DNA from 3 places in the Duganella vulcania genome. Region 1 is predicted to be linked to each of the others. Evidence: predicted binding sites of a transcription regulator. Region 1 holds the regulator's gene; each other region holds the start of a gene.

Region 1 (4,970 bases):
CTGGCCTGGTCACTGGCTCGATGATGAGTTTGTTGCCTTCGCGATGGATCAGTACACGATCCCCCGGCAACTCGAACTCGACAGGAATCCGCACCGCCTGGCTGCGGTTGTTGCGAAATAGCTTGGCTTCTTTGGGCTTGGATGGCGTCGATGGGGCAGGCATGGCAGTGCGCTCCTTTGCATATGTCGATAGTATATGCCAGATCAAAACCGCGTCAACCTTGCCCTTCCAACGATCGCCGCCAGCGTCAACGGCTCCAGCGCACCACTTCGATGGTGTGGCCGTCCGGGTCTTTGATCATGGTGCCGAAATAGCAGTCGAATTCGCCGACCACTTCGTAGCAGGCCATGACGACGGGCTCGTCCGATCCAGTTCCACCGCCATCGGTGTCTAGTCCAGGTGACGCAACGGGTGGGCGTAGTCCGGCCACACCGGCTGGAAGAAGCGCTGCACCATGGCGGCGTCCACCTCGTCCAGCGAGGCCGGCTTCCATTGCGGCGCGTTGTCCTTGTCGATCACCAGCGCGCGCACGCCTTCGATCACTTCGCCATCCTCGAAGTTGTGGCGCACCAGCGTGCGCTCCATGCGCAGGCAGCCGGCCACGTCCAGCGCGGCGCCGCGCTTGACCAGCTCGTGCGTCACGCACATCATCAGCGGCGAGCGCGTGGCCATGACCTGCAGCGTCTTTTGCGCGAAGGCGCTGTCGTCCGTTTTCAGCGAGGCGATGATGGCCGGCACCGAGCCGGCGCCGAAGTGGCGATCGATGGCGGCGCGCTCGGCCGCCAGCTTGCTGTCGCCCGCCGCGCCCTTGAACGGCTCGGCGAAGGCGGCGATGGCCTCGGCCAGTTCCGCGCCGGCGGTCGATTCCAGGATGGCCTCCAGCACCTCCATCGCTTCGGCCGGCGCGTAGTGGTCGGCCAGTCCCGCGTACAGCGCGTCGGCCGCGCTAATGGTCACGCCGGTCACGCCGAGATAGCAGCCCAGCTTGCCCGGCGCGCGCGACAGGAAGTAGCTGCCGCCCACATCCGGGAACAGGCCGATGTTCACTTCCGGCATGGCCATTTTGGTCCGCCCGGTGACGATGCGCACGCGGCAGCCGGGGCCGCCCTGCGCCACGCCCATGCCGCCACCCATGACCACGCCATCCATCAGCGCGATGTACGGCTTGGGATAAAAATGGATCAGGTGGTTGAGCGCGTACTCCTCGGTGAAGAAGTCCTCCACCAGCGCGCTGCCGCCCTGCGGCGTGGCGCGGCCGGCGTCGTAGAAGAAGCGGATGTCGCCGCCGGCGCAGAAGGCCTTCTCGCTGCTGCTGCGGATGACCACGGCGGCCACGCCGCTGTCGTCGCGCCACGCCATCAGCGCCTGCGTGATGTCGCGCACCATCGCCAGCGATAAAGAGTTCAAGGCCTTGGGCCGGTCCAGCGTGATGAAGCCGGTTCCGTTGCTGACGCTGGTGTGGACGTATTCGCTCATGGGGTGCGCAGGATAGTGGTGAAAACCCTATTCTATGCGGGCGCAAAAAAGGGCGCCAGTGCGCCCTTAGTTTGATGGTGCCGGGGCCGTTGTTATAGGGCGGCGGCAGCGGGTTCGTAGCTATCCGGGAGATGCTTGATCGCATCGTGACCGTGCTCTTGGACCTTGGCTTTGTACTTCATGACCTGCCGATCCAGCTTGTCGACCAAGGTGTCGATGGCGGCGTACAGGTCCTGGGACAGGCTTTCCACGTAGACGGTCTTGCCCGACATGCGCAGGTTGATTTCAGCCTTCTGGCGTTTCTCTTTCTCTTTAAGGTTATCTACGGTCAGGATGACAGCAATATCAATCACTTGATCAAAGTGGCGGGTGACGCGTTCCAGCTTGCTCTGCACGTATTCACGGATGGCCGAGGTCACTTCGAGATGATGTCCACTGATGGTGAGATTCATACACACTCCTAAAGATAATGTCGCTTCTTACGGTTAGTGCGGGGCCCATTGCTACCGGGCGCGCAGGAACCAAGTAACTACAAAGACTTGCGGAGACTGACTGGCGGGATTTTCAAAGCTTCGCGATATTTGGCAACAGTTCGTCGCGCAATCACCATGCCTTGTTCTCCCAGCATGTCCGCAATCTTACTGTCGGATAAAGGATTTTTCGGGTCTTCTGCTCCTGTCAATTGCACAATGAGTGCGCGTATCGCCGTCGAACTTGCTTCCCCCCCCGCTTCGGTGGCGACATGGCTACCAAAGAAATATTTCAACTCAAACATGCCATGCGGGGTCAGCATATATTTTTGAGTTGTTACACGAGAAATAGTGCTCTCGTGTAGACCCAGTGTATCAGCAATTTCGCGAAGCACAAGGGGGCGCATGGCGACCGCGCCGTGCGAGAAAAAGTTCTTTTGTCGTTCTACTATCGCTTGTGCGACGCGCAAAATCGTGTCGAAACGCTGGCGCATATTCTTGATCAGCCACTTGGCTTCCTGCAGCTGCGCGCCCATCGCGCCCTCGCCTTTTCCCTGCTTGAGCAGGTTGGCGTACATGGCGTTCACGCGCAGGCGCGGCATGACGTCGTTGTTGAGGCTCACTTGCCAGCCGTTGCGTGATTTCTTGACGATCACATCCGGCACCACGTAGTCCGACACGTCCGACGCGAACGCCGAGCCCGGATGCGGATTGCACTGGCGGATGACGGTTTGTGCTTCGCGCAAATCCTCGTCGTCGCACAGCAGCGCCTTCTTCAATTTGTTGAAGTCGCGCTGGGCAAACCAGGTCAAATGATTTTCCACGATGGCCAGCGCCATGCGCCGCGTGACCAGCGGGATGCCCGGCAGGCGCTTGATCTGCAGCGCCAGACACTCGGACGCGTTGCGCGCGCCCACGCCCATCGGGTCGAAGCTTTGCAGCAGCGACAGCGCGGTGCGCAGTTCGTCGAGGTCCACCTCCAGCTCTTCCGGCAGGCGGGCGTGGATTTCCTCCAGCGATTCCTCCAGGTAGCCGTTCTCGTCCAGCGCGTCGATGATCAGCTCGACCAGCGCGCGGTCGCGCATCTCCAGCACCGTCACGCGCATCTGCTCCATCAGGTGCTCGCGCAGCGTGCAGTGGCTGGCCTCGAGCTGCGGACGCGCATCCTCGTCGTCGGGCGCCTTGCTGCGGCCGGCGTCGCTCCAGTCGACGTCGGCGTCGCTGCTGGTGCTCTCGGTGTCGGCGGCCGGGCCGTCGTAGTTGTCGGCGTCGGCGGCCGGCGCCTCCTGGGCGTTGGGCGGGCCTTCCGGCGGCGCGTCGCCGACCGGGGCTTGCTGGCTGATGGCGCCGTCCGACAGCAGCCGCAGCGAGCGGTCCAGCGGGTCGTCGAGGCGCTCCAGCAGCGGATTATCGGTCAGCAGCTGTTCCAGTTCCTGATGCAGCTCCAGCGTCGACAGTTGCAGCAGCCGGATCGACTGCTGCAACTGGGGCGTCAGCGCGAGGTGCTGCGACGTGCGCAGTTGCAAAGACTGTTTCATGGGTCACATACGGAAGTGTTCACCCAGATACACGCGACGCACCGATTCGTTGGCGATGATGTCGTCTGGCCGGCCTGAAGCCAATACCGTGCCCTGGTTGATGATATATGCGCGGTCGCAGATGCCCAGCGTCTCGCGCACATTGTGATCGGTAATGAGGACGCCGATGCCGCGTTCCTTGAGGAAGCGCACGATGCGCTGGATCTCAATGACGGCGATCGGGTCGACCCCGGCGAATGGTTCGTCGAGCAGCACGAAGCGCGGGTTGGTGGCCAGTGCGCGCGCGATCTCCACGCGGCGGCGCTCGCCGCCCGAAAGCGACAGCGCCTGGTTCTCGCGCAGCTTTTCGATCTGCAAATCGGCCAGCAGGGTATTGAGCCGTTCATCAATGGCAGCCTTGGATAAAGGCTTGCCGTCCACTTTCTGGATTTCGAGGACGGCGCGGATATTTTCTTCCACCGTCAGCTTGCGGAACACCGACGCTTCCTGCGGCAGGTAGGACAAGCCGAGCGAGGCGCGGCGGTGGATCGGCAGCGAGGAGATGTCGGTGCCGCTGATGTCGATGCTGCCGGCGTCCGACGGCACCAGGCCGACGATCATGTAGAACGAGGTGGTCTTGCCGGCGCCGTTGGGGCCGAGCAGGCCCACCACTTCGCCGCATTCCACTTGCAGGGACACGTCATGCACGACCTGGCGCTTGCCGTAGGTCTTTTGCAGGCCGCGTACGATCAGGGTGCTACCGCAGGATGGTTCCATGCTCACTTCTCCGTGGCCGGCGGCGTCGACGCGGCTGGCGTGGCGGCCGGCGCGGCCGGGCGGATGGTTGGCTGGATCACCATGGTGCCGCGGCCGGCGCCCGGCTTGCTCTCGCCGGTGACGGTGTTCTTCACGGCGAACTGTTCCTTGCGGCTGTCGTAGGAAATGAACTCGCCGTTGACCTCGTCGCTGAGGCGGCCGCCTTCGAGGCGGCGCACCTTGGCCTTGGAGAACAGCTTGACCAGGTCGGTCTTGTTGCTGTACTCGATGCGCTCGGCTTCGCCTTCGACCCACTGGTCGCCGGCGCCGTCGCGCTTCTGGCGGAAGGTGGCCGGCGTGCCCGGCGTGCTGGTCAGCACGACGAAGTCGTAGCCTTCCGGGTCGGTGGTCATCACCGCCTTGGGCGACTTCAGCAGCAAGGTGCCGCGCGTCAGGATCACGTTGCCGATCAGCGTCTTGACCTGCTTGACGTCGTCGATCTGCAGATCATCATACTGGATCGTGGTCGGCTTGGTGGAGTCGGCCTTTTCCGCGTGGGCGGCGCAGGCCGCCATCAGCAGCACGGCGGCCGACAATATCAATTTTTTCATCGTCATTCCATTCTTCATCGTTGGTTCTTCAATGGCCGGGGCGCGGCGGCAGCACCAGCTGCCCGCGTCCGCCCAGCTGCACTTCGCGCGTGGCGTTGTTGGCCTTCATGCCGACGCCGTTGGCGGTGGCGTTGCCGAT
Region 2 (4,970 bases), on a different contig from region 1:
GAGGCCGGATCGTCGGTCAGCGGCCACTCGCGCACGGCCGGGTTGTACGCCGCCGATACCTGGGAGGTGGACACCGACACCTGGTTGACCGCGTCCGCCCGCTACAACCACGCGACCGTCAGCAACCAGCTGCGCCGCGACGGTGAGCCGCAGCCTGCCGAGACGTTCAGCTATCGCAAGCTCAATCCCGCCGTCGGCATCGCGCGCCGCGTGGGTGGCGGCTGGACGCTGTTCGCCAATCTGTCGCAGAGCAACCGGGTGCCGACCGTGATCGAACTGGGTTGCGCCGATCCCGAACAGCCATGCCGCTTGCCGGTCGGTCTGCAATCGGACCCGTACCTGGCGCAGGTCGTGTCCCGCACCGCCGAAGCGGGCGTCCGCTGGAAGGGGGCGCGCGGCGCGGCGGCGGTATCGGTGTACCGCACTGTTAATCGCGACGACATCCTGTTTCGCAGTGCCGGCATCGCACAGCAAGGCTACTTCTCCAACTTCGACCGCACACGCCATCAGGGCGCGGATCTGAGCGCGAGCTACCGGATCGGTGATTGGTCTGCGCGATTGAGCTACAGCTATCTGGACGCCGTGTACGACGCGGAAGGTGACCTGTTCACAGGCACGCGCAACGTTCATGTGACGCCCGGAACTCGCCTGGCGGGGCTGCCGCGCAATACACTGAAGCTCGGGCTGGAGTGGAGCGCGATGCGGCACTGGTCCGTCGGCGCCGACCTGACAGCGTTGTCCGATATGGCGACGCAGGGTAACGAGGACGGCAAGGCCGCGCCGGTATCGGCCGACTGGCGCGTGCGCGGTTACGTCCTGGCCGGCCTGCACGCCAGCTATCGGCCGGATTCGAAATGGGAGTGGTATCTGCGTGTGAACAACGCGTTCGATCGCCGTTACGAGACCTTCGGCGCCGTCGCCGCGGACATGTTCCCGAACGGCGCCTTGCAGCAGCAGGGTATCGAGGCCCAGCAAGCCCGGTTCGTCGCACCCGGCGCGCCACGTTCTGTGGCGGCCGGTCTGCATTACCGCTTCTAGAACTGATACTGGGCGCTCGCGCCGATCAACCAGTTCCGTCCAGGCGCCGCCTCGTAATAGCGCTTGTTGGTGTCGCCGACGATCAGCGAACCGACATACTGCTTGTCCAGCAGGTTATTCAAGCGTACGAACTGTTTGAAGCGCCAGCCATGCCACTGCTGGTTGGCGTTGACGCGCGCATTGAGCACACCATATCCCGGGGCCGCCTTGTCGGCATTGGCATCGTCCGCGTAGATTTTGCTGCTGGCGACAGCTTCCAGTGCGGCGCCAAAGCGGTTGGCGCTGTCCTTCCAAGCCAGCTCGCCGTAGGCGTTGGCATTCGGGATGCCGGGCAGGCGGCTGCCTTCGGCGACCGCGCCAAAGGCGTGGTCGTAGACCGCGCGCAAACTGGTCAGCGCCACGTGCGCGCTCAGGCCGTGGTTCCAGGTGGTGTCCAGCGACAGCTCCATCCCTTGGCGCAGCGTGCTGCCGGCATTGCGGTAGCTGGTGCGGCCACCAACGCTGCTGTCGACCACCAGCTCGTCACGCGTGCGGACCTGGAATACAGCCGCATTGATGCGCGTTCCCTCGTTCAGCCGCGCCTTGATTCCGGTTTCAAGATGGGTGCTCTGCGACGCCTGCAAACGGAAGTTGAAGCCGCCGCCGGTACCGGAGTAGAACAGTTCATTGAGCGTTGGCGTTTCGAAGCCGCGCGCGGCGCTGGCATACACGTTCAGCGCTGGCGAGAGGCGATATAGCAGGCCAAGCACCGGCGTGGTATGGCTGTATTCGAGGCTGCCGCTGTCATTGCCGTTGCTGAGGAAGCGATCGGCCACCGATATCTTCACACTGCTATGGCGCAGGCCCGCGCTCACCATCCATGCGCCGGACTGCCATTCGGCCTGCACGTACGGATCGAGGCTGGTGACTTTGTCGTTTTCGTCGCGTCGCAACGCGCCCTTCACGCCGAACTGAGTGCCGATGAAGTTCTCATAGCCCCGGCGTGCGTCGCTGGAGCGGCCGTATTCCAGGCCGACGGTGGTACTAAGCTTGCCGCCCGCCAGTTCGCCCGAGTGCAGCCAGTTCAGGTCCGTGCCGTGGAAGTCGCGGTCGAAGTCGACCACGCCGCCGGAATGCGTGGCCGGCGCCTGGAAGGCTTTGGAGAAGGCCTGATACTGGATAACGCCGCGATTGCCGCCATAGGCGGTCATGCGCAGGCGGTCGTCGCCGAAGCGCTGCTCCCAGCTGGCGCCGATCTGCTGGTGGTCAATGCTCTTGCGGGTGTTGTAACGGTCGGCCAGCGTGCGCTTCGGATTCTGCGTATCGGTGGTATCGATCTCGCCGGCGCGCGGATCGCGCTGGTAGGTGGCCCAGGTCACGCCCAGCGCGTCCTGGGTGTCGTCCTGGCGCAGCGCGTTGCCGATGATGGTCAGGCTGGCGCCGGCCATCGGCGCCAATGTCAACTTGGCGAACGCCTGGTCGCGCGTGGCGGCGCTGTGGGCGCGATAGCCGTCCGTTTCGAAGCGGGACGCATCCAGCACGTAGCCGATGCCGGCCTGCTTGCCTTGTGCGTTCAGATCGGCCTTGCGGCTGCCGTAGCTGCCGGCGGTCAGCGCTGCTTCTACCGTTGGTGCACCTTCGCCGTCGCGCGTGAACATCTGGATCACGCCACCCGAGTGGTTGCCGTAGATGGCGGAGAAGGGGCCGCGCAGCACTTCGATACGCTCGGCCATATCGAGATTGAAGGTGGCGGCCTGGCCCTGGCCGTCCGGCATGCTGGCCGGGATGCCGTCGGCGATCAGGTGCACGCCGCGCACGCCGAAGGCCGAGCGGGCGCCGAATCCGCGCGAGGAGATTTGCAGGTCCTGCGCGTAGTTCTGGCGATTCTGTGCCACCAGGCCGGGGACGGCGGCCAACGCCTCGCTGGCGTTGACGCGTGCCTGGCTGTCGCGGATGCGTTCAGCGTCGACGACGTCGATGGCGGCGGGCATATCGAACACCGTGTGCCCGACGCGGGTGGCGCTGACCACCACCTCCGCCGGCCGTGCGGCGTCGTCGGCTGCGATGACGGCGCCGCTCAGGGCAAACAGCGCGGCCACCGAATTTAATTGGAAAAGGGCTTGCTTCATATTGTCTCCGTTTTGGTCTGTGTTATGCCGGACCACTAAGCAATATACCTGCCATCCCGGTTTTCCGGTGGCACGCCGATTGCAACGGTCATCGCATTTTCCTGAAAGGTGATCACCATGAACAGCTCTCGCATCTTGTCTTACCTGGCGTTTTTGCTATGCGGCCCCGCGATGGCCGCCCCCTTTGCCTATGTGCCGAACGAGAAGTCGGGCAGCATCAGCGTGATCGATACCGCCACCGATTCCGTGCTGCGCGAGATCGCCGCAGGCAAGCGGCCACGCGGCATCGCGGCCGATCCAGCCGGCGCGCGCCTGTACGTGACCGATGCAGCCAGCAATGCGCTGCTGGTGATCGATACCGCCAGCGGCGCCGTGGCGCGCCGCATCGCGCTGGGGAAATCGCCCGAGGGCGTGAGCGCATCGGCGGACGGTCGATATGTGGCGGTGGCGGTTGAGGAGAGCAACAGCGTCACCCTGATCGAGGCGGGCACCGGACAGGTGCTGGCGGATATCGCGGTGAAAGGCAAGAACCCGGAGCATGCGGTCTTCAGCCCGGACGGCCGCTGGTTGCTCGTCAGCGCGGAGGAGGCGGAGCAGGTCGATGTGATCGATGTCGCCGCGCGGCGCCAGACCGGCGCGGTGGCGGTGGGCCTGCGGCCGCGCGGCATGGGCTTCAGCCCCGATGGCGCCCGCGCCTATGTCGCTTGCGAATTGGCGGGAGCCGTGTACGTGGTCGACATGGCGACGCTGGCGACGACGGTGCGCATCCCTGCCGGGAAGAACGCCAACGGTATCGTCGTGCATCCCGGGGGCCGGCAGGTCTATGTATCGAACGGCGCGGACGCCAACGTGATGGTGATCGACACCGCCACCAATACCGTCAGCGCCACCATTGCAGTTGGCAAGCGACCCTGGAACATGGCGCTGACGCCGGACGGCGCCAAGCTATATGTGGCCAACGGCCGCTCCAACAGCGTATCCGTGATCGATACCGCCGCTGCGGCAAAGCGGGCGGATGTCGCGGTGGGCGAATTGCCTTGGGGCGTGGTGATCCGCTGAGACGCTGTTCCATCGGCAGACACCTGTTCCAAACCTGAACAGGTGTCACGGCACCGGTACAGCACTCCCCAGCCGCTCCCCCCTGTATTTCAAGCGCGGCACGGGGAAAAGCGAAGCTGGCACGGTGCTTGCGAAAAGGAGAGCACGCAGTACCTACCGCCGCCTCGCGCGGCCTCATAACCACAGCAGAAAGAGGACGACATGAATCTCGCAGACATCAGCAAATTGGGCGTTGCCAATCCATTCAAACAACGCTACGACAACTACATCGGCGGCAAATTCGTCGCGCCGGTCAAGGGCGAATACTTCGGCAACGTCACGCCGATCACCGGCCAGGTTTTCTGCGAGGTGGCCCGCTCCACCGCTGAGGATATCGAGCTGGCGCTGGACGCCGCCCACGCCGCCAAGGACGCATGGGGCAAAACCTCGCAGACCGAGCGCGCCAATATCCTGAACAAGATCGCGGACCGCATGGAAGCCAACCTGGCGCTGATCGCCACCGCTGAAACCATCGACAACGGCAAGCCTATCCGCGAAACCACGGCCGCCGATATCCCATTGGCGATCGATCACTTCCGCTACTTCGCCGGCTGCATCCGCGCGCAGGAAGGCTCGGTCGCGCAGATCGACTCCGAAACCTACGCCTATCACTTCCATGAGCCGCTGGGCGTGGTCGGCCAGATCATCCCATGGAACTTCCCTATCCTGATGGCGGTGTGGAAGCTGGCGCCGGCGCTGGCGGCCGGCAACTGCGTGGTGCTCAAG
Region 3 (4,970 bases), on a different contig from region 1:
TGTCGTAGCCATAAGCCAGGTCGGCTCGACGCTGCCCGTTGCTGGCGCCTGAGATGCCGAGGTCCGCACCCGGGTGATTTTTCCCGGACTTGGTAGTCAACACAAGCGCGCCGCCTAGCGTATTCAGGCCGTACAGAGGATTCGATCCCGGCGCCAGCATCACATTGCCGATAGCCGCCTCGGGCAGCATGTCCCAGTTCACCACATCGCCAAACGGCTCATTCACGCGCACTCCGTCCAGGTAAACGGAAATGCCCTGCGACGCCCCCAGCACCGGCGAGGCGCGAAAGCCACGATAGGTGATATCGTTCTGGAATGGGCTCCCCGACACCTCGTTGATATTCACGCCGGTCAGATTGCGCGCCATGAACTCGCTGAGGTTTTGGCCGGCAGCGGCGCCCACCTCGGCGGCATATGCCGTCTGCACCTGATACGGCAGCTGGTTGCGGTCCACTCCCAGGCCGGGCAAGGGCGCGACGCCGACGACATCCACCGACAACATCGCGGTAGCCGGATAGACCACCATCGTGGTATCCGCCGCCGCAGCCGCCCCGCATGCCAGCAGCATGGCGCTTGCCATCGAATGGCCGCGCATCACGGCATCTGCTCGTGCACGCCGTGCCGGGCAAAGATGGCCTGCAGTTCGCCGCTGGCCTTCATGTCGTTGACGGCCGCCTGAAGCAGGCGCGCCATTTCCTGGTCGTCCTTGCGCACCGCCATACCCACCGCCCACCCCGCGCGCGGCAGGCGCTGGAACGCCACTTCGTTCAGCGGAAAAGCGGGATCGTCGCGGAATACCGAATCGATCTCCGAGCGGTTGGCCAGCACGGCGTCGAGTTGTCCGGCCTTGAGCTGCTCCAGCGCTTCGGCAGCGGTGTCGAAAATCCGCACCTTGTCGCGGAAGCGTCCATTGCCTTCGCCCAGCAGCACCATTGCCGCGATGGAGACCTTCTCGACGCCGATGGTCTTGCCGTTCAATGCGTCGATGCCGTCGAAGACCGGCATGCTGCGCGCACTGCGCACCAGCCGCACCGTCTCGACGTGATACGGCGCGAAGATGGTGACCTTGCCGTTTTCGTTCATCAGCTGAGGCTCGACTGGCACGTGCAGCATGATGTCGGCCGGCCCGTAACCCAGGTAGTGCCCCTTCCAGACCATGTTGCGCAGGTCATCGCCGAGGTTTTCGCCGGCGGGAAAAGGCAGCAGGCTCAATTTCAGGCCCAGCTTTGAGGCCAGCGCCTGTGCAACCTCCACATCGATGCCGGCGCCCCGATCCGAGAACGGCGCGAACTGTTCATACACAGCCACCTTCAGCGAACCGGATAGACGGATCTTGTCCCACTCCGCATGCGCGGGTGCGGCGGTCACCAACAGCGCCGCGACGAGAGGAAGCAACGCGCCAGCGCGCGAACGAAAATTCGACATGGTCTGCTCCTCGATCAGTTGGCGGCATCGCGGCGGGCTTCGAGGTAGGTCTTGATGGCCCACATGGCTTCCTGATTGAACACGCCCTCGAACGGCGGCATGTACACGGCGCCGTTGCGCACCTTGCCATGGCGGATCGAGGTCAGGAAGTAGTTGTCGGTCTCCTTGTAGCAGGCCTTCTTCTTGTTGTCGTTTTTGACGTCGGTACAATCGCGGTCGAGCTGGCGCAGGTCCGGCGCGATGCCACCGGTGACCGCCTCCAGTCCGTGACAGCGGGCGCAGTTCTGGTTATAGGCGGACGTCCCTATTTTTAGCGCAAGCTTGTTGCCGCGATAAGGATTCTGGTCCAGCCATTTCTCGCCGAGTGGCGTCAGGCCGGTGGTGTCCACCGCCTGCGGCACAACGTTGCCGTGGGCGGTGGCGTAGAGGGAGGTCGTGGCCGCGGCAGCGATGACGGTCACGATGGCGAAGATGCGGAATGGATGATGCATGGTTGTCTCCTGGCTGTTTTAATGAGTGATATACAGCCATTGAGCAAATGCCATGCCACGCATTTCCCTCCTTGATCCATCGCACACCTGCTCCAATCTGGAACAGCTGTCACAACCCGCTGTTCAACGCAGGCTGACGGTCTGGCGCTTCCAGGCAGGATCCTGCCAGCGATAGAACATGCTGAGAGAGGAAGGCTTGTCGGCGGTCTTCAGCGTCGCCAGCGTATTGATCTCCACCAGTTCGAAACTGCGCTTGAATTTTCCGTCGACACGGGCCTCCCGCGCCACCAGCATGTTCTGCGAGCCGGGCACCCAGCCTGCGAATTCGGCATAGCCGATATCGGGATCGGCAGCGGCAGGCGGCAGCACGTCGACCAGCCAGCCGGCGCTGGTCTGGTGGAACAGCCACATCTCGCGCCAGCCATCCATTGGTTGCACCGCCAGCGACAGCGCCGTGTTCTGTGCATTGGCCTGCGCGGACGCAGTCCATACGACCCCGTAGCTGCAACGGCGCGCCAGCGCATGCTGCTGATCGTGTTTTGCATCGAGCAGCGCGACGCAGGTTTCTCCCGGCTGACCGGCCATCGCCTGCACATGCAAGCCGCTGGCGGAAGGCGTCACAGACCCTGCGGCGGCCCAGCGCACGCTGCCCGCGCGCACGCCGGCATCGGCGAACGCGCTCGTGTCGTCCTCGGTCAATTCGGCGGGATCCACCATCCCCAGTTCATCCAGCGCGCGCTGCGCCGCCTGCGTTGCTGCCTCCCCCTTGCGCGCCCGAGCGAAAGCCACCGACGACCATACCGCCGCGCGTCGCATGTGGATGCGGTTGCGCATGTGGGGCGCAAGATCCTTCAGGTCCACGCGCTCCAGTACCTCGGCGCGCCAGTCGTCCAGCGCCACGCGCGCACCGGGGCGCAATGCCGGGTCCACGCATTCCTGGCGCGTCAAGCCGAGTATCGCGGTCGCGCGCTGCTGCGGCTCCGACAGCATCGCCAGCACGCGGCGAAAGGCTTCGCCGTCATAGCATAGTTGCATGCGTCCCTCCCGCTCAAAACTGCGGATACCGATGCCGTAGTTGGCGACCACCTCCAGGTGCGCGGCGATCGTGGCATCGCCCTGCTTGCCCTGCTTGGCGGACGCGCGCCGCGCCAGCCGTTCAGCCATCGTGCCCAGCGCATCGAAAGGTTCCGCCGTGATCGCACTGGCGGGAGCGGCCTTCAGGTAAGCCGCCGCGTAGCTGATGCCCAGCGATTCCGCGCCCGGGGTGTCGCGCAGGAAGCGCACCACCGACAGCAATTCCGGGGCATCCGCCGGCGCCAGCGAAATCCTGCGCACCTGCGAGGCGCGGATGTAGCCCGCACGCTCACGGCGATAGTCATAGACCTGCAGGAAGTCCTGCTTCTCGCCGCGGATCTCCAGACTATCGCCCTGCCACAGGACGGCCTGCTGCTGGGCCGCATCCCTGGGTGCCGCGCGCAACGCGGCCTGGTCCTGCGTAACGATCGCCAGTACGGCGGCGGCTGCAATCATCGACATGATTATTGGCCTTCCTTGACGTTGTCTGTGACTTCGCCGCCGACTGTCGCCAGGCGCGGCTGCTTGCCACGCTGGCCGCCCAGCAGCGCGGAGCCGATAAATCCCCCATCGGTCGGCGAAGGCGCGATGATGACCGAGACCTTGTCCGATAATTTGTCCGCCATCGTTTTCTGGATCAGCAGCGGGTTGCGGGTAATCAGATCACCCTCGCGCTCCATCTGCGCGGCGGCCACCTTGCCGACCAGCTCCTGGCGATAGGCCTCCGCATCCGCCAGCTTGCGACGCGAATCTGCCTCGCCGGCGGCTTCGATGACCCGCGCTTGGGCGTTGCCCTCGGAGGTTTTGATGCGGGCCATTTTCTCCGCCTCGGCCTCCAGCTTGCGCTGCTCGATCTGCTTCTCCTTGAACGGCAGCACATGCGCCATCGCCTGCTCCTGCGCCCTGGCCGCGATGATCTGCTCATTGCCCGCAGCTTCGGCGGCCTTCTCACGGCGGATCTTTTCCGCGTCCGCTTCCAGGGCGGTTTGCTTGACCTGCTTCTCCTTCAGCTCCAGCGTGTAGCGCATCTTCTCCGTTTCCAGTTCCTCGGCCAGCAGCTTCTCCATGCCAGCCTGATACTCCGCCGGCAGCGTGATCTTGCCGATGGTGATACCGCGCAGCGTGACGCCGTCCGCAGCCAGCTTGGGTTTAAGCTCCGCCTCGATCGCCTGCTGGATCTCGGCACGCTTGGTCGAGAAGATCTCACGCACCGTGTAGCGCGTGAACACCTTGTAGATCACGCCCTGCACCGCCGGCTCGACGATGGAACCGTTGATATCCGGCGGCAGCGACTGCGCCATCGCGGCGACGCGGTTCACATCCAGCGCATAGCGCACCGACATGTCCACGCCCAGAGCCAGGCCTTCAACCGACTGGAACGGCGCCTTGTCGCTGCCGCTCGGACGGTACACCTGGTCGCGCAGCGACACCTGCCGCAACACGTGCACGCCGGGCACGAGGAACACCGCACCATCGCGCACGGTGATGGCGGAGCCGGTCAACTGATTGGTGCGGATGCCCAGGCTTCCAGGCGCCAGCTTGGCGATCGGCGGATGCGTCGCCAGACCGTAGACGGCGGCGCCGGCCAGGCCCAACGCCACCACTAACGCGCCATTGCGGCGCATGCCGTTCACCGCAGCGCCGGCGCCGCCGCTCAACGCCGCGCGCACTGCCTGCACCATCCGCTTGATCCGGTCCGCCATGATATTCACCTACTCCCGGTTGATTGATTTAAGGGCCCATCCCTGACATGCATGGTGCGCCGGGTGTGGCGGAAGTATCAACGCCGCTGCCGTCCGGGTATCCTCCGGCGCCGTGAAGAAATCCTCACAGCCGGTTTGTGACTTTTTGCGTAAAACCGTGGATACTCGTCGCATTGACAGTCAGTGGAGTACAACATGGCCAAAGTCGCCGTCATCGAGGACGATCTGCCGACCAGCAACCAGCTGCGGGCGTGGATAGAATCGGCGCGGCCCGGCA

The links. The regulator sigma-54, encoded in region 1, starts transcription at its own class of promoters, with help from an activator protein. The targets are predictions, from matches to a motif close to TGGCANGNAANCTGCTTT.
Region 2: a site for sigma-54 is predicted at 3,215-3,232, ahead of GTP90_RS29665 (beta-propeller fold lactonase family protein). Genes of this name have one in related genera too.
Region 3: a site for sigma-54 is predicted at 1,957-1,974, ahead of pedF (cytochrome c-550 PedF). Genes of this name have one in related genera too.

Annotation. Positions count from the first base shown of each region.
Region 1 is NZ_WWCX01000024.1:5,489-10,458, forward strand. It holds gene GTP90_RS15430 (antitoxin) at 1-163, opposite strand, end outside; gene GTP90_RS15435 (enoyl-CoA hydratase/isomerase family protein) at 392-1,477, opposite strand; gene hpf (ribosome hibernation-promoting factor, HPF/YfiA family) at 1,570-1,929, opposite strand; gene GTP90_RS15445 (RNA polymerase factor sigma-54) at 2,007-3,485, opposite strand; gene lptB (LPS export ABC transporter ATP-binding protein) at 3,489-4,241, opposite strand; gene lptA (lipopolysaccharide transport periplasmic protein LptA) at 4,244-4,831, opposite strand; gene lptC (LPS export ABC transporter periplasmic protein LptC) at 4,860-4,970, opposite strand, start outside.
Region 2 is NZ_WWCX01000097.1:9,983-14,952, reverse strand. It holds gene GTP90_RS29675 (TonB-dependent receptor) at 1-1,038, shown strand, start outside; gene GTP90_RS29670 (TonB-dependent receptor family protein) at 1,035-3,146, opposite strand; gene GTP90_RS29665 (beta-propeller fold lactonase family protein) at 3,264-4,205, shown strand; gene adh (aldehyde dehydrogenase) at 4,407-4,970, shown strand, end outside.
Region 3 is NZ_WWCX01000097.1:15,534-20,503, forward strand. It holds gene GTP90_RS29675 (TonB-dependent receptor) at 1-595, opposite strand, end outside; gene GTP90_RS29680 (substrate-binding periplasmic protein) at 595-1,425, opposite strand; gene pedF (cytochrome c-550 PedF) at 1,440-1,916, opposite strand; gene GTP90_RS29690 (hypothetical protein) at 2,040-3,452, opposite strand; gene GTP90_RS29695 (prohibitin family protein) at 3,455-4,693, opposite strand; gene GTP90_RS29700 (response regulator transcription factor) at 4,889-4,970, shown strand, end outside.